Regions from separate parts of the Kitasatospora sp. NE20-6 genome, predicted to be linked through region 2. Evidence: predicted binding sites of a transcription regulator. Region 2 holds the regulator's gene; the other holds the start of a gene.
What was found. Region 2 encodes HrcA, which represses chaperone genes, less so after heat shock. Its sites were predicted from a motif close to TTNGCACTCNGNNNNNCNGAGTGCNAA; they were not measured.

Region 1 (4,133 bases), on a different contig from region 2:
CGCCCTCGCGGGACGATCGGAACCGCTGATCCGCAGGGGATCAGAAGTCCATGTCACCGCCCGGCATGCCGCCGCCGGCGGCCGCGGAGGCCTTCTCCGGCTTGTCGGCGATGACGGCCTCGGTGGTGAGGAAGAGCGCCGCGATGGAGGCGGCGTTCTGCAGCGCGGAGCGGGTGACCTTGGCCGGGTCGATGATGCCCGCGGCGATGAGGTCGACGTACTCGTTGGTGGCGGCGTTCAGGCCGTGGCCGGCGGGGAGGTTGCGCACCTTCTCCACCACGACACCGCCTTCGAGGCCGGCGTTGGTCGCGATCTGCTTGATCGGGGCCTCCAGCGCGACCTTGACGATGTTGGCACCGGTGGCCTCGTCGCCCTCCAGCTCCAGCTTGTCGAAGACGACCGAGGCCTGGAGCAGCGCGACGCCGCCACCGGCGACGATGCCCTCCTCGACGGCGGCCTTCGCGTTGCGGACGGCGTCCTCGATGCGGTGCTTGCGCTCCTTGAGCTCGACCTCGGTCGCCGCGCCGGCCTTGATGACGGCGACGCCGCCGGCCAGCTTGGCGAGGCGCTCCTGGAGCTTCTCGCGGTCGTAGTCCGAGTCGCTGTTCTCGATCTCGGCGCGGATCTGGTTCACGCGGCCGGCGACCTGGTCGCTGTCGCCGCCACCGTCGACGATGGTCGTCTCGTCCTTGGTGATGACGACCTTGCGGGCGCTGCCCAGCAGGTCGAGACCGGCGTTCTCCAGCTTGAGGCCGACCTCCTCGGAGATGACGGTGCCACCGGTGAGGATGGCGATGTCGCCGAGCATGGCCTTGCGGCGGTCGCCGAAGCCCGGGGCCTTGACGGCGACGGACTTGAAGGTGCCGCGGATCTTGTTCACGACCAGGGTCGACAGCGCCTCGCCGTCGACGTCCTCGGCGATGATGACGAGCGGCTTGCCGCTCTGCATGACCTTCTCCAGCAGCGGGAGGAGGTCCTTGACCGAGCTGATCTTGGAGTTCGCGATGAGGATGTAGGGGTCCTCGAAGCTGGTCTCCATGCGCTCCAGGTCGGTGGCGAAGTACGCGGAGATGTAGCCCTTGTCGAAGCGCATGCCCTCGGTGAGCTCAAGCTCCAGACCGAAGGTGTTGCTCTCCTCGACGGTGATGACGCCTTCCTTGCCGACCTTGTCCATCGCCTCGGCGATGAGCTCGCCGATCTGGGTGTCGGCGGCGGAGATCGAGGCGGTGGAGGCGATCTGCTCCTTGGTCTCGACGTCCTTGGCCTGGGCCAGGAGCTGGTCGGAGACCGCGGTGACGGCCTTCTCGATGCCGCGCTTGAGGGCCATCGGGTTGGCGCCGGCGGCGACGTTGCGCAGGCCCTCGCGCACGAGCGCCTGGGCGAGCACGGTGGCGGTGGTGGTGCCGTCGCCCGCGACGTCGTCGGTCTTCTTGGCGACCTCCTTGACGAGCTCCGCGCCGATCTTCTCGTACGGGTCCTCGAGCTCGATCTCCTTGGCGATGGAGACACCGTCGTTGGTGATCGTGGGGGCGCCCCACTTCTTCTCCAGAACGACGTTGCGACCCTTGGGGCCGAGCGTGACCTTCACTGCGTCGGCAAGCTGGTTCATGCCGCGCTCAAGGCCGCGGCGAGCTTCCTCATCAAAGGCGATGATCTTGGCCATCAGAAGTGGTCCTCCGGGACACGGTCGACTGCTCGGACCAGAGGTGCCCGCGACGGACGGCCCTGTGAGCGGGGGTCCATTCCCCTACCGCTCGCCGGGGCCTCACCGACCCGGTCCGCTTGTCACTCTCATGCTGTGAGTGCTAACGCCAATAGTTAGCACTCTCGGATGGCGAGTGCAAGCCCGATCGCCGTGTCCGCCCGGATGATTCACCGCCCGCACCCCGTGCCCGGACACGTCGAAGGCCCGTACGACGGTGTCGTACGGGCCTTCGCGAAGACGAGGTGTGACCACCAGCTCGGGACGAGCCGAGGGCTCCGCAGGTCGCAGTGTCAGGCCGCAGCAGCACGGACCATGTCCGCCTGCGGCCCCTTCTGACCCTGGGAGATCTCGAACTCGACCCGCTGGCCCTCCTCGAGGGTGCGGTAGCCGTCCATCTGGATCGCGCTGTAGTGGACGAAGACGTCCGCACCACCGTCGACCGCGATGAAGCCGTAGCCCTTCTCCGCGTTGAACCACTTGACGGTGCCCTGAGCCATTCCGAACTCCCCTTGTGCTGTGCTGGCCATTCACGGGTCCGCAGGATGCGTTCCCAGGTCCGGTGGGCCGGCCCGAGGGAACCCCCCCTTGGGCACAGCCTGTACGCCGCAGACCACCGCACGAGCCCCCGCGGAGGGGGCCGACAGGCGGGTGAATGCGTCGACCGCGGCTGAATGTATCCGGACAGGAGCCCTGTGCAACAGAGCCAACTTCTGGGAATTCCCGCACCATCCCGGGGGATATCACGGGATGAAAGCGCCATATCTTCGCAATTCGCGCGGGACATAACGGGCGCAGCACGACATAACGCTGCAGGAATTCTGACACTTGCCTGACAGATTCGCCCTGGCGCCCTTCGTGCGGCGTCTCAGCGGGCGGACGGGGCCTGCGGCCCGCCCGGGCGCCCGGCGCCCGCAGCCCGGCCGGCGCGGCCGCGCGGGGAATTCCGGGTATTACGGCAGTTCAGGGGCGACGTCGCGGAGGGAGGCGCTGCCACGTTCGGCACTCTACTCCTCCCATGACCCGTCGAATTCCACCGGGCACGGCAGGAGCCGCCGCCGGTAACGGAAAAAGGCATTCCGTTCCCGGCGGCGGCTCCGGTGGTGCGTACGCGTCGCGGACGGCCCGGTGCGACCGGGGCCGTCCGCGTGGCGGGGCCTCAGCAGCCGCCGGCCACCGCGGGGATGATCGAGATGCTGGCGCCGTCCTTGATCTCCGTCTCCAGGCCCTCGGCGAAGCGCACGTCGTCGTCGTTCACGTAGACGTTGACGAAGCGGCGCAGCTTGCCGGCGTCGTCCAGGATGCGCGCGGCGATGCCGGCGTGGTTCTGCTCCAGGTCCGCGATGACGGCGGCCAGGGTGGTGCCCTCGGCGGTGACCTCGGCGGAGCCGCCGGTGTAGGTGCGCAGGATGGTCGGGATGCGGACGGTGGCGCTCATACGGTGCTCCTTGCGGACGTGGTGAGGGGGGCTCAGACGAGGCCGGCGGCGCGGAAGGACTCCAGCGTCGGGCGGATGGTGGCGGTGAGGCCGGAGTCGGCGACCGCGTCGAGGGTCTTCAGGCCGTCGCCGGTGTTGATGGCGACGGTCTCCTTCGACGGGTCGAGCTGCCCGGTCTCGACCAGCTTCTTGAGCACGCCGATCGTCACGCCGCCGGCGGTCTCGGCGAAGATGCCCTCGGTGCGTGCCAGGAGCTTGATGGCGGCCACCACCTCGGTGTCGGTGACGTCCTCGACGGTGCCGCCGGTGCGGCGGGCGATGTCGAGGACGTACGGGCCGTCGGCCGGGTTGCCGATCGCCAGCGACTTGGCGATGGTGTTCGGCTTGACCGGGCGGATCACGTCGTGGCCGGCCTTGAAGGCGGCGGAGACCGGGGAGCAGCCCTCGGCCTGGGCGCCGAAGATCTTGTAGGGACGGTCCTCGACCAGGCCGAGCTTGATCAGCTCCTGCAGGCCCTTGTCGATCTTGGTGAGCTGGGAGCCCGAGGCGATCGGGACGACCAGCTGCTCCGGGAGGCGCCAGCCGAGCTGCTCGCAGATCTCGAAGGCGAGCGTCTTGGAGCCCTCGCCGTAGTACGGGCGGAGGTTGACGTTCACGAAGCCCCAGCCCTCGCCGATCGGGTCGCCGATCAGCTCGGAGCAGAAGCGGTTCACGTCGTCGTAGTTGCCGTCGATGCCGACCAGGGCGCCGCCGTACACGCCGGCCATGACGATCTTGCCCTGCTCCAGGTCGTGCGGGATGAACACGCAGGACTTGAAGCCCGCCCGGGCGGCGGCCGCGCCGACCGCGCCGGCGAGGTTGCCGGTGGACGAGCAGGAGAGCGTGGTGAAGTCGAAGGCGCGGGCGGCCTCGATCGCGCAGGCGACGACGCGGTCCTTGAAGGAGTGCGTCGGGTTGCCGGAGTCGTCCTTGACGTGCAGCTGGGCGGTGAAG
Region 2 (4,133 bases):
CGGCTCGGTGCGGACGGTGACGACGGTGACGTCCAGCGCGTCCTTGCCGTGCACCGCGGCGACGGTGCCGTCGGCGCCCAGGCCGTGGCCGTCGGCGAGGGTGACGGCCTCGCCGGTCTCCAGCCGCTTCACCGCGGCGGCGTGGCGCCCCTCGGGCCCGTCGAGGCGGACGACCGATCCCGGGGCGGCCCCGGCCAGCAGCGCGGTCTCGACGACGAACACGGGCGCGGTCACAGCGGCTCCACTCCTGGTGTGCGGGGGGCCTCCCCGGGCGGCCCGGGGAGGCGGGGGTGCGGGGGTGCTGCACGACCGCGGGGCCCGGCCGGTCGGCCGGGCCCCGCGCGTCGGTGCAGGCGACGGCCTAGCGGCCGTTGAAGGCGTCCTTGAGCCGCGAGAACAGGCCCTGCTGGCCGGGCGAGAAGTGACCGGACGGCCGCTCCTCGCCGCGCAGCACGGCGAGCCGCCGCAGCAGGTCCTCCTGCTCAGGGTCGAGCTTGGTCGGCGTCTGCACCTCGACGTGCACTATCAGGTCGCCCCGGCCGCCCCCGCGCAGGTGCGTGATGCCGCGGCCGTGCAGCGGGATCGACTGGCCGGACTGCGTGCCGGGCCGGATGTCGACCTCCTCCATCCCGTCGAGCGTCTGCAGCGGCACCTGGGTGCCGAGCGAGGCCGCCGTCATCGGGATGGTGACCGTGCAGTGCAGGTCGTCGCCGCGCCGCTGGAAGGTCGGGTGCGCCGACTCGGCGATCTCGACGTACAGGTCGCCGGCCGGGCCGCCGCCGGGGCCGACCTCGCCCTCGCCGGCCAGCTGGATGCGGGTGCCGTTGTCGACACCGGCGGGGATCTTGACGGTGAGGGTGCGGCGGGCGCGGACGCGGCCGTCGCCGGCGCACTCCGGGCACGGGGTCGGCACGACGGTGCCGAAGCCCTGGCACTGCGGGCAGGGACGCGAGGTCATGACCTGGCCGAGGAACGACCGGGTGACCTGGGAGACCTCGCCCTTGCCGCGGCACATGTCGCAGGTCTGCGCGGAGGTGCCGGGTGCGGCGCCCTCGCCGGAGCACGTCGTACAGGTGACGGCCGTGTCGACCTGGAGCTCCTTGGTGGTGCCGAACGCGGCCTCCTCCAGGGTGATCTCCAGGCGGATCATGGCGTCCTGGCCGCGGCGGGTCCGCGAGCGCGGTCCGCGCTGGCCCCCGGCCGCGCCGAAGAAGGCGTCCATGATGTCGGAGAAGCCGAAGCCCGCGGCGCCGAAGCCGCCTGCCCCACCGCCTCCGCCGTTCGGGGAGAGCGGGTCGCCGCCGAGGTCGTAGACCTGGCGCTTGGCCGGGTCCGACAGCACCTCGTAGGCGGCGTTGATCTCCTTGAACCGCTCCTGGGTCTTGGGGTCCGGGTTGACGTCCGGGTGCAGTTCACGCGCGAGGCGCCGGAACGCCTTCTTGATCTCGTCCTGCCCCGCATCCCGTCGGACGCCGAGTACCGCGTAGTAGTCCGTGGCCACCAAATGCTCCGCTTGTTCCGCCTCTAGAAGTGCTTGCGCCCGACCGGCCGCGCGGTGTCCGCGCCGCCGTTGTTACGACTCGGCCAGGATCTGACCCACGTACCGTGCCACCGCTCGCACCGCCCCCATTGTGCCGGGGTAATCCATCCGGGTCGGACCGATCACTCCCAGTTTTGCCACGCTCTGGTCGCCCGAACCGTAACCGACGGAGACCACGGACGTGGAATTGAGTCCCTCGTACGCGTTCTCCCGGCCGATCCGGACGGTCATGCCCGACTCCGCGGTCTCCCCCAGCAGGCGCAGCAGCACCACCTGCTCCTCCAGTGCTTCGAGCACCGGCTGGATGGTCAGCGGGAAGTCGTGGCCGAAGCGCGTCAGGTTGGCCGTGCCGGCCAGCATGATGCGCTCCTCGTTCTGCTCGGCGAGCGTCTCGAAGAGCGTGGCGAGCACGGTGGAGACGGCCGGCCGGTCGACGGGCTCGAACGACCCGGGCAGGTCCTCCAGGAGCTCCGGGACGTCCGGCAGCCGCTGCCCGCACGCCTGGGCGTTGAGCCTGGCGCGCAGGTCGGCCAGGACGGTCTCGCCGACCGCGCCGGGACAGTCGACGATCCGCTGCTCCACCCGTCCGGTGTTGGTGATCAGGACGAGCATCACCTTCGCGGGTGCCAGCGCGACCAGTTCGACGTGCCGCACGGTGGAGCGGGTCAGGGAGGGGTACTGCACCACGGCGACCTGCCGGGTCAGCTGGGCGAGCAGGCGCACCGTCCGGGCGACGACGTCGTCGAGGTCGACCGCGCCCTCCAGGAAGTGCCGGATCGCCCGCCGCTCCGGGGCCGTCATCGGCTTCACCTCGGCCAGCCGGTCCACGAAGAGCCGGTACCCCTTGTCGGTGGGGATGCGCCCGGCACTGGTGTGCGGCTGGTGGATGAAACCGTCCTCCTCCAGGGCGGCCATGTCGTTGCGCACCGTCGCCGGGGAGACCCCGAGGTTGTGGCGCTCCACGAGGGCCTTGGAGCCGACCGGCTCCTCGGTGCCCACGTAGTCCTGGACGATGGCCCGCAGCACGGCGAGCCTGCGCTCGTCGAGCGGGCGCACGGCGGCACGCGTGTCGATCAGGCGCTCGTCGACCCTGCGTTCGTTGACCACGGGGCACGCACCTCCGTCTCCGCCCGTTGGACCTGGTAGCCGTCCGGTCCTTTGGCACTCTGGAAGGCAGAGTGCCAGAACCGTACCTGCCAGTGTAAGGCCCTCCCCCGGCGGCAGGAACGGGCCGCCCACGTGATCCTCGACCGATTGTCGGGACCGCGGGCCGCGCCGCCCCCGCCTCCTGGTGGCAGCATCGAAGGCGAGCGAGCTACCGAAGGAGCAGCGATGTCGTCGTCACGGCAGCACTCCCGCTTCGCACCGGACCGCGGCCTGACCGGCCGGATGGTCGTCACGATGTTCCTGATCGGCCTGGTGTACGTCGGCTTCACCGGCGTGCTGATCGTGCTGCTGCGCGGCGCCTGGCCGATCGTCCTGCTGATCTCCGGCGGCCTGTTCGTCGCGCAGTTCTGGTTCAGCGACCGGATCACCGAGCGGGCGATGGGCGCCCGGCCGGTGACCCCCGAGGAGTACCCGCAGCTGCACGGCACCGTCGACCGGCTGTGCGCCCTCGCCGACATGCCGAAACCGCGGATCGCCGTGGCCCACAACGACATGCCGAACGCCTTCGCCACCGGGCGCAACCAGCAGAAGGCCGTGGTGTGCGTGACCACCGGCCTGCTGCGCCGCCTGGAACCGGAGGAGCTGGAGGGGGTGCTCGCCCACGAGCTGTCGCACGTCGCGCACCGCGACGTGGCCGTCATGACCATCGCGGGGTTCCTCGGCGTGCTCGCCGGGCTCATCACCCGCATGGCGCTGTACGGCGGCTTCCTGGGCGGCGGCAACCGCAACAACAACGACCCCAACGCCGCGATCGCGCTGATCCTCGTCCCGCTGGTCAGCATGCTCGTGTACGCCCTCAGCTTCCTGCTGACCCGGCTGCTCTCCCGCTACCGGGAGCTCGCCGCCGACCGGGCCGCCGCCCAGCTGACCGGCCGGCCCAGCTCGCTCGCCTCCGCACTGACGAAGGTGACCGGGCAGATCGCCGCCATCCCCACCGAGGACCTGCGCAGGTCGCAGCCGTACAACGCCTTCTACTTCGCCCCGGCGCTGAGCGCGCGGGAGGCCGCCTCGCAGCTGTTCTCGACCCACCCGTCGCTGGAGCAGCGGCTGGAGCAGCTGGCGCGGATCTCCGCCGAGCTCGGCCGGTGAGAGGAGCGCACCGTGGGTTTCCTGGACTCCCTGCTGGGCCGTACCAAGCCCGTCGAGCCCGATCTGGACCAGCTCTTCGGCATCCCGTCGGCGGCGCTCACCCTGGAGGCCGCGGCGGGCTTCCGGCCGACCGGGCTCGGCGCGGTGTGCTTCGCGGCCGTCGAGGGCGGCGCCTTCGAGGAGGTGCAGCAGCAGGTGCAGGCCCTGCTGGACGCCGACACCGGACGCGGCGGCGTGCCCGTCGAGGCGTCCCGGGACGCCTACGGCTACTCCTGGCTCCTCTCCCGGCACACCCCGGAGGAGCTGCCCGACCTGGTCAACGACCTGCACGCGGTCA

Region 1: groL (chaperonin GroEL) is a predicted target of HrcA. The motif match lies at 1,819-1,845, and genes of this name have one in related genera.

What each region holds. Positions count from the first base shown of each region.
Region 1 covers NZ_BPRL01000004.1:71,807-75,939, reverse strand. Annotated here, with positions in the region: gene groL (chaperonin GroEL) at 41-1,663, opposite strand; gene SNE206_RS04600 (cold-shock protein) at 1,996-2,202, opposite strand; gene SNE206_RS04595 (MoaD/ThiS family protein) at 2,862-3,140, opposite strand; gene thrC (threonine synthase) at 3,173-4,133, opposite strand, start outside.
Region 2 covers NZ_BPRL01000005.1:123,461-127,593, reverse strand. Annotated here, with positions in the region: gene SNE206_RS06125 (16S rRNA (uracil(1498)-N(3))-methyltransferase) at 1-234, opposite strand, end outside; gene dnaJ (molecular chaperone DnaJ) at 362-1,501, opposite strand; gene hrcA (heat-inducible transcriptional repressor HrcA) at 1,574-2,596, opposite strand; gene htpX (zinc metalloprotease HtpX) at 2,873-3,796, shown strand; gene pspAB (PspA-associated protein PspAB) at 3,809-4,133, shown strand, end outside.